DNA from 2 places in the Nonomuraea sp. NPDC004702 genome. Region 1 is predicted to be linked to the other one. Evidence: riboswitches for the same ligand, from Rfam matches in the RefSeq annotation. Region 1 holds a riboswitch; the other holds the start of a gene.
The links. A riboswitch is a leader RNA that binds a small molecule or an ion and turns the genes downstream of it on or off. The one in region 1 is predicted to bind glycine.
Positions count from the first base shown of each region.

Region 2: linked by a shared signal. The riboswitch ahead of gcvP (aminomethyl-transferring glycine dehydrogenase) and the one ahead of gcvT (glycine cleavage system aminomethyltransferase GcvT) in region 1 are both predicted to bind glycine.

Region 1 covers NZ_JBSGCE010000014.1:166,271-170,946, reverse strand. The annotation lists gene ACWEJ6_RS19880 (M28 family peptidase) at 1-1,340, shown strand, start outside; glycine riboswitch at 1,590-1,687, shown strand; glycine riboswitch at 1,708-1,807, shown strand; gene gcvT (glycine cleavage system aminomethyltransferase GcvT) at 1,842-2,927, shown strand; gene gcvH (glycine cleavage system protein GcvH) at 2,924-3,313, shown strand; gene ACWEJ6_RS19865 (L-serine ammonia-lyase) at 3,373-4,676, shown strand, end outside.
Region 2 covers NZ_JBSGCE010000055.1:40,843-45,518, forward strand. The annotation lists gene ACWEJ6_RS41760 (bifunctional nuclease family protein) at 1-304, shown strand, start outside; gene ACWEJ6_RS41765 (MerR family transcriptional regulator) at 452-1,072, shown strand; glycine riboswitch at 1,121-1,217, shown strand; gene gcvP (aminomethyl-transferring glycine dehydrogenase) at 1,384-4,209, shown strand; gene ACWEJ6_RS41775 (hypothetical protein) at 4,337-4,676, shown strand, end outside.

The DNA of each region.
Region 1 (4,676 bases):
TGGCCCTGACCCTCACCACGCCGGCCGGACCGGCCGGCGCCGCCGCCGACCCCGCGCCCGACATCCCCGTCGCGAACGTGACGGCGCATCTGAGCCAGTTGCAGTCCATCGCCACGAGCAACGGCGGCAACCGCGCCTCGGGCAGGCCGGGCTTCACCGCCTCGATGAACTACATCAAGGGCAAGCTGGACGCGGCCGGCTTCACCACCCGCGTGCAGAACTTCAGCGGCGGCAGCAACCTGATCGCCGACTGGCCGGGCGGCCCGGCCAACCAGACCGTGATGCTCGGCGCCCACCTCGACAGCGTCGCGGCCGGCCCCGGGATCAACGACAACGGTTCCGGCTCGGCCGCGCTCCTGGAGAACGCCCTCACCCTCGCCGCCCGCAAGCCCACCCTCACCAAGCACGTGCGGTTCGGCTGGTGGGGCGCCGAAGAGGCGGGCATGGTCGGGTCCAGGTACTACGTGCAGAACGGCGGCGCGAGCGGCGTCGAGGTGTACCTGAACTTCGACATGATCGCCTCGACCAACGCCGGTTACTTCGTCTACGACGACGACGCGGCGATCCAGCGCACCTTCAACGACTACTTCGCCACCATCGGCCTGCAGACCGAGGGCGACAGGGAGGGCGACGGCCGCAGCGACCACGCCTCGTTCAAGAGCGCGGGCGTCCGGGTCGGCGGCCTGGCCACGGGGGCCGGGGCGGTCAAGAGCTCGGCCCAGGCCGCCAAGTGGGGCGGCTCGGCCGGGCAGGCGTTCGACCGCTGCTACCACAGCGCCTGCGACAGCTACCCGAGCGCCATCAACACCACGGCGCTCGACCGCAACTCCGACGCCATCGCGTACGCCATATGGAAGCTCGCCGTGGGCACCAGCACGCCCACGGAGAACGACTACTCGATCTCGGTGACCCCGTCGTCGGCATCGGTCCAGGCCGGTCAGTCGGCTACCGCGGCGGTCAGTACCCAGGTCACGTCCGGCCAGGCGCAGAGCGTCGCGCTCTCCGCCGGGAACGTGCCGAGCGGGGTCACCGTCTCCTTCAGCCCGTCCACGGTTCAGGCGGGCCAGTCGTCCACCGTCACGATCGCCACCACCAGCGGCGTCGCGGCGGGGACGTACACCATAGGGATCAACGGCGACGGGGCGACGGCGGACCACTCCGCGTCCTTCACCCTGACCGTCGGAGGGGACGGCCAGGGCACCACCTGGACGGCTTACAAGTCGTACACGGCCGGAGACGTCGTCACCTACCAGGGGGTCAGCTACCGCTGCCTCCAGGCGCACACCAGCCTGCCGGGCTGGGAGCCGCCGAACGTGCCCGCCCTCTGGGCGCGGGCCTGACCTCAGGGCCTGTTGTCTGTAGGGCCTGATCCCGCGCGGGCCGGTCACCGCCGGCCCGCCCCGAGCTGCCGCGTGCGAGCTGACCTGCCATGACCGGCTCGCGCGCGGCCACCAACGCGGCCGCGACCCCGCCTCTCCGGGGCCGCGGCCGCTTTTCGCTGCGTGCGGGATGTCGCGGATGCCGCGGATGGTGGAGGGCGAAGCGCGACAACACCCCCATGACGGCACTAGGCTGACGGACATCACCGGCGAAACCGTGCGGGAGAGCACCCTGACAGCCGGTCAGGGTCCCTGAAGGAGCAAGCCCTCCCCGCGAACCTCTCAAGGCAAAGGACCGCGCGGCAGCCCTGTAAGGCGTTCTTACGGGGAGGTGACCTCTGGAAAGCAGGCCCTCGGGGCCTCGCCGAAGGTGAAAGTCCGGTAAAACTCGGGCGAAGCTCTCAGGCATCCATGACAGAGGGGGAGGATGCTGGCATCCAATCCTGTCCTGAGGTGCGACAAATGTCCCGACCTACGCCGCTACGAGACGTCCACGAGGCCCTAGGCGCCACGCTGACCGACTTCGCCGGCTGGCTCATGCCGCTCCGGTACGGCAGCGAGTCCGCGGAGCACAAAGCCGTCCGCGAGGCGGCCGGGCTGTTCGACCTCTCGCACATGGGCGAGATCTTCCTGACCGGTCCGCAGGCCGGAGAGGCCCTCGACTACGCGCTGGTCGGCCACCTGTCGGCGCTCGCGCCCGGCCGGGCCAGGTACACGATGATCGTGGACGAGCGCGGCGGGGTGCTCGACGACCTCATCGTCTACCGGCTGGCGGACGAGGAGTTCATGGTGGTGGCCAACGCCTCGAACTCCGACAAGGTCGCGGATGAGCTGAAAAATCGTACTAAGTCGTATGATGCGGCGGTCGATGACCGCTCCCAGCAGTACGCCCTCATCGCGATCCAGGGCCCGGAGGCCCAGGAGATCCTGGCCACGCTCACCGACGCCGACCTCGACGGTCTCAAGTACTACGCGGGCCTGCCCGGCGTGGTCGACGGCCGCCAGGCGCTCATCGCCCGTACCGGCTACACCGGCGAGGACGGCTTCGAGCTGTTCGTCGCCAACCAGGACGCCGTGCCGCTCTGGCGCGCCCTGGAGGCCGCGGGCGAGCCGCACGGGCTGCGCGCCGCCGGTCTGTCCAGCCGCGACACCCTCAGGCTGGAGGCCGGCATGCCGCTCTACGGCAACGAGCTGAGCTCCGACCTGACCCCGTTCGACGCGGGGCTGGGCAGAGTGGTGAAATTCGACAAGCCCGGTGACTTCGTCGGCAGGGCGGCACTGGAGGCGGTCAAGGACGACCAGCCCCGCCGCCGCCTCGTCGGCCTGGTCGCCCAGGGCCGCCGGGTGCCGCGTCACGGCTACCCGGTCACCCGCGACGGCGCCGTCGTCGGCGAGGTCACCAGCGGTGCGCCCTCCCAGACCCTGGGCAAGCCCATCGCGATGGCCTACGTGGACGCCGGGGCCGACACAGGTCTGGCCGTGGACATCCGGGGCAGCCATGAACCTATGGACCTGGTCGAGCTGCCCTTCTACAGGAGGAACAAGTGAGCAACATCCCTGACGACCTGAACTACACCAAGGAGCACGAGTGGGTGTCGGGCGTGGACGACGGCATCACCGTGACCGTCGGCATCACGGCCTTCGCCGCCGAGGCTCTTGGTGACGTCGTCTTCGTGCAGCTCCCCGAGGTCGGTTCGACCGTCGAGGCGGGTGACTCGGTCGGCGAGGTGGAGTCCACCAAGTCGGTGAGCGAGATCTACGCGCCCGTCGGCGGCGAGATCGTCGAGGTGAACTCGGCCGTGGCCGACGACCCGTCGCTGGCCAACAGCGACCCGTACGGCGACGGCTGGATGTTCCGCGTCCGCATGGAGGGCGACGCGGAGGACCTGCTGTCCGCCGAGGAGTACACGGCGCTCACCTCAGGCGAGTCCTGACACCAACGCCGGGGCCCGCCGCGGGCCCCGGCACTTCCTGAACTGAAGGGCGCCCATCAATGGCGATCAGCGTCTTCGACCTCTTCAAGATCGGCATCGGACCGTCCAGCTCCCACACGGGCGGCCCGATGGCCGCCGCGCACAAGTTCGCCCGCGGGCTGCACGACGACGGCCTGCTCCCCCGAGTGGCCCGCGTCGAGGTCATCCTGTACGGCTCGCTCGGCCTGACCGGCAAGGGCCACGGCAGCGACAAGGCGGTGCTGCTCGGCCTGTCCGGTGAGAAGCCGGAGCTGGTCGACGTCGACTCCGTCGACGCCCGCCTGGCCGAGATGCGCGCCGCGGGCACGGTCAAGCTCTACGGCGAGCACGAGATCCCCTTCGTCGTGGGCCAGGACCTCGTCTTCGAGCGCAAGATCTCCCTGCCCGAGCACCCCAACGGCATGCGCTTCACCGCCCGCGACGAGCAGGGCGAGACCGTGCGCGAGAAGGTCTACTTCTCCGTCGGCGGCGGCTTCGTCGTGGACGAGAAGGCCACCGGCGCCGACCGCATCAAGCCCGACGACACCGTCCTGCCCTACCCGTTCGCCTCGGGCGAGGAGCTGCTCAAGCACTGCTCGAACACCGGCCTGTCGATCTCCGCCCTGATGCTGGAGAACGAGAAGGCCTTCGGGCGCACCGAGGAGGAGATCCGCGCGGGCATCCTCAACCTGTGGCGGGTGATGTCGGAGTGCGTGCGGCGCGGCATCAGCAAGGAGGGCGTGCTGCCCGGCGGCCTGAAGGTCAAGCGCCGGGCCAACCAGCTCCACCGGCGGCTGCAGGCCGAGTCGGCCGAGAAGGACCCGCTGCAGGCGATGGACTGGGTGGCGCTGTTCGCCCTGGCCGTCAACGAGGAGAACGCCGCCGGCGGCCGCATCGTCACCGCCCCCACCAACGGCGCCGCGGGCATCATCCCGGCCGTGCTGACGTACTACACCAAGTTCGTCCCGAGCGCCGACGACGACGGCGTGGTGCGCTTCCTGCTCACGGCGGCCGCGATCGGCGTGCTGTTCAAGGAGAACGCCTCGATCTCCGGCGCCGAGGTCGGCTGCCAGGGCGAGGTGGGCTCGGCCTGCTCGATGGCCTCGGCCGGCCTGACCGAGGTCATGGGCGGCACCCCCGAGCAGGTGGAGAACGCCGCCGAGATCGGCATCGAGCACAACCTCGGGCTGACCTGCGACCCGATCGGCGGCCTGGTGCAGATCCCGTGCATCGAGCGCAACGCGGTGGCCTCCAACAAGGCCATCACGGCGGCCCGGATCGCCCTGCGCGGCGACGGCCGCCACTACGTGGCGCTGGACAAGGCCATCAAGACCATGCGCGACAC
Region 2 (4,676 bases), on a different contig from region 1:
CACCCACGACCTGTTCAGGGACGTGCTGAGCGCGCTCGGCGTCGGGCTGCGCGCGGTCAACATCGTGGCCCTGCGTGACGGCATCTTCTTCGCCGACCTGGTGTTCTCCAACGGCGTGGAGGTCAGCGCCCGCCCCTCCGACTCGATCGCCCTGGCACTGCGCACCGGCGCGCGCATCTTCGCCAGCGAAGAGGTGGTCCAGGAGGCCGGCGTGATCATCCCTGACGACCAGGAGGACGAGGTGGAGAAGTTCAGGGAGTTCCTTGACACGATCACTCCCGAGGACTTCGGCAGGGCGGGGTAGGTATTTCAGTGCATTTACGCTTCACGACGCGCCGAGCCGGATCGTTGACTGAGCATGGTCACGGTCCTACGGTGCAAGTGAAACCCGTGGTCGCCCTTTACGAACCCCCAGATCAGGCCATGGGATGAGAGAAAGCCGGAGGTCCGCGTGGCGGTCAGCAGCGGCGAGGGAAAGACGGCCGGCCAGGAAGATCCGGTGCGGCGCGAGAGCGCGCGGCAGCGTGCCGGAGAGCAGGGACTGCTCTTCGACGAGCAGCCCGCGACGGTGCCCGACGACATCGGATACCGCGGGCCCACAGCCTGCTCGGCGGCCGGCATCACCTACAGGCAGCTCGACTACTGGGCGCGCACGGGCCTGGTCGAGCCCACGATAAGAGCCGCGCACGGCTCGGGCTCGCAGCGGCTCTACAGCTTCCGCGACATCCTGGTGCTCAAGGTCGTCAAGCGGCTGCTCGACACCGGGGTGTCGTTGCAGCAGATCCGCACCGCGGTGCAGCATCTGCGTGACCGCGGGGTCGCCGACCTCGCGCAGATCACGCTCATGAGCGACGGTGTCAGCGTCTACGAGTGCACCTCGGCCGACGAGGTGATCGATCTCCTCCAGGGCGGCCAGGGCGTGTTCGGCATCGCGCTCGGCCGGGTCTGGCGAGAGGTCGAGGGCTCCCTCGCGGAGCTGCCGGGGGAACGGGCGGCGGTCGAGGACACCGTCCCGGCCGACCATCCCGCTGACGAGCTCGCCAAGCGGCGTCGCGCACGCCGCACGGGGTGAGCTGAACCGCTGAACACGCCGTAGTAATCTAGGACAGAGTAAGGCTGATGACCCCGTGCGGGAGAGTCCCTGGGCTGCGGTCCTGGGGCGCCGAAGGAGCAACCCTCCCCGGAATCTCTCAGGCATCCCGTACCGCTCGGGTGAGGCAACTCTGGAAAGCAGGTGCGCCCGCCAGGCGCACCTCACCGACGGTGCAAGCCCCACGGTGGGGTGAAGCTCTCAGGTCGCGATGACGTCGCGATGACAGAGGGGGAGATCCGGCACTCGCCCGCGCCCTGGCGCCGGTCTCCAAGCCTCGGGAGGCAACCTCCATGACCGACCTGTCCGCTCCGCCGTTCTCGTCCAGGCACATCGGCCCATCGGAGTCCGAGCAGCAGCGCATGCTCGAGGCCGTGGGCTTCGAGTCCGTCGGCGACCTGGTGGCCGTGGCCGTGCCCGAGGCCATCAGGGTCAAGGACCGGCTCAAGCTGCCGGCCGCCGCGAGCGAGACCGAGGCCATCGCCGAGCTGCGCGAGCTGGCCTCCCGCAACCGGGTGCTGACCTCCATGATCGGCCTGGGCTACTACGACACCGTCACGCCCGCCGTCATCCGGCGCAACCTGCTGGAGAACCCGGGCTGGTACACCGCCTACACGCCGTACCAGCCGGAGATCTCGCAGGGCCGCCTGGAGGCGCTGCTGAACTTCCAGACGGTCGTCTCCGACCTGACCGGCCTCGACGTCGCCGGCGCCTCCCTGCTGGACGAGGCCACCGCCGCCGCCGAGGCCATGACGCTGGCCCGCCGGGCCGGCAAGTCCAAGAGCGACGTGTTCGTGGTCGACGCCGACACGCTGCCCCAGACCAAGGCCGTGCTGGCCACCCGCGCCGAGCCGCTCGGCATCACGCTGGTCGAGCACGACCTCGACGGCGAGCTGCCCGAGTGCTTCGGCGTGCTCGTCCAGTACCCGGGCGCCTCGGGCCGGCTGCGCGACTTCCGCGACGTGGCCGCCAGGGCGCACGAGGCGGGCGCGCTCGTCGTGGCCGCCGCCGACCTGCTGGCCCTCACGCTGGTGGCCGCCCCCGGCGAGCTGGGCGCCGACATCGCCGTCGGCTCCTCCCAGCGCTTCGGCGTCTCCTTCGGGTTCGGCGGGCCGCACGCGGCCTACATGTCCGTACGCGAGGGCCTGCAGCGGCAGATGCCCGGCCGTCTGGTCGGCGTGTCGGTCGACGTCGACGGCGACCCCGCCTACCGGCTGGCCCTGCAGACCCGCGAGCAGCACATCCGCCGGGAGAAGGCCACCAGCAACATCTGCACCGCCCAGGTCCTGCTGGCCGTGATCGCCGGCATGTACGCCGTCTACCACGGCCCCGAGGGCCTGCGCCGGATCGCGCACCGCGTGCACCGGCACGCCGTCGCGCTGGCCGGCGGGCTGCGCGAGGCCGGCCTGGAGGTCGTGCACGGCGAGTTCTTCGACACCGTGCTCGTCCGCGTGCCCGGCAGGGCCGCCGAGGTGGTGGCCGCCGCCGCCGAGCGGGGCGTCAACCTGTGGCAGGCCGGCGACGACCACGTCTCGATCGCCTGCGACGAGAAGACCGGCGCCGCCGAGCTGGTCAAGGTGTGGGCCGCCTTCGGCGTCGAGCGCGAGGAGGTGGCGCTGGAGGCCGACGCGCTGCCGGCCGAGCTGCTGCGCGAGTCGGACTACCTGACCCACCCGGTCTTCCACAGCCACCGCTCCGAGACCGCGATGCTGCGCTACCTGCGCAGGCTCCAGGACAAGGACATCGCGCTCGACCGTTCGATGATCCCGCTCGGCTCGTGCACGATGAAGCTGAACGCGACCACCGAGATGGAGCCGATCACCTGGCCGGAGTTCGCCGGCGTGCACCCGTACGCGCCGGAGGCCCAGACCGAGGGCTACCGGGAGCTCATCGGCACCCTGGAGGGCTGGCTGGCCGAGGTGACCGGCTACGACGCGGTCTCCATCCAGCCGAACGCCGGCTCCCAGGGCGAGTTCGCCGGCCTGCTGGCCATCCGCGCCTACCACCAGGCCAACGGCGACACCGAGCGGGACGTGTGCCTGATCCCGTCCTCGGCCCACGGCACGAACGCGGCCAGCGCCGTCATGGCGGGCATGCGGGTCGTGGTCGTGGCCTGCGACAGCGACGGCAACATCGACCTGGCCGACCTCGACGCCAAGATCGCCAAGCACCGCGACAAGCTCGCCGCGATCATGGTGACGTACCCGTCCACGCACGGCGTGTACGAGGAGTCGATCACCGAGGTCTGCGCCAAGGTGCACGAGGCCGGCGGCCAGGTCTACGTCGACGGCGCCAACCTCAACGCCCTGGTGGGCCTGGCCAAGCCGGGCGAGTTCGGCGCCGACGTGTCCCACCTCAACCTGCACAAGACGTTCTGCATCCCGCACGGCGGCGGCGGCCCCGGCGTCGGCCCGGTCGCGGTCCGCGGCCACCTGGCGGCCTACCTGCCCGGCCACCCGCTGCGCGACGGCGGCCCGGTCGGCCCGGTCTCGGCCGCCCCGTACGGCTCGGCGGGCATCCTGCCGATCTCGTGGGCGTACGTGCGGATGATGGGCTCCGAGGGCCTCACGGCGGCCACCGAGCAGGCCATCCTGTCGGCCAACTACCTGGCCCGGCGGCTGGCCCCGCACTACCCGGTGCTCTACACCGGCCGCGGCGGCCTGGTGGCCCACGAGTGCATCGTGGACCTGCGCCAGATCACCAAGGAGACCGGCGTCACCGTCGACGACGTGGCCAAGCGCCTGATCGACTACGGCTTCCACGCGCCGACCATGTCGTTCCCGGTGGCCGGGACGCTGATGATCGAGCCGACCGAGAGCGAGGACCTGGACGAGCTCGACCGGTTCGTGGACGCGATGATCGCCATCCGCGGCGAGATCGCCAAGGTGGCCTCCGGGGACTACGACAAGACCGACAACCCGCTGCGCAACGCGCCGCACACGGCCGAGTCGGTCACCGCCGACGAGTGGGCCCACCCGTACTCGCGGACCGAGGCGGCCTACCCGGTGGCCTCGCTGCGCGAGGGCAAGTACTGGGTGCCGGTGCGCCGCATCGACCAGGCGTACGGCGACCGCAACCTGGTGTGCTCCTGCCCGCCGCTGGAGGCGTACGAGGACTGATCCGCCCACGCGGGTCCCCGCCCGGGGGCCCGCGCCGGATCTGGCCCAGTCCTGCACCGTCAAGTGAGCAGACATGATCGCGGCGAGCCGTTAGGCTCGGTGCGATCCGTCGCCTGAAGGAGCTCTCTTGACGTTCTCAGAGCTGGAGACCCCGCCTCTCGACACCGCCCGCCGCCTGGCCGAGGGCGGCGACCTGGAGGGTGCGGCGGCGATCCTGACCGAGCTGGTCGCCGACCCCGACAGCCCCGACCGGGCCCAGGCGGCCGTGGGGCTGGCCGTGGTGCTCGACGAGCGCGGCGACACCGAGGCCGCCCGCGCCGCGGCCCGCACCGCGCTGGCCACCGGCCATCCCGAGTACGCCGCCCAGGCCGCCTGCCACCTGGCCCAGGGTTTCGAGCGCGAGGGCCGCGACGACCAGGCCAGGGCCGCCTGGCAGGCGGTGCTCGGCGTCGGCACGCCGGCCTACG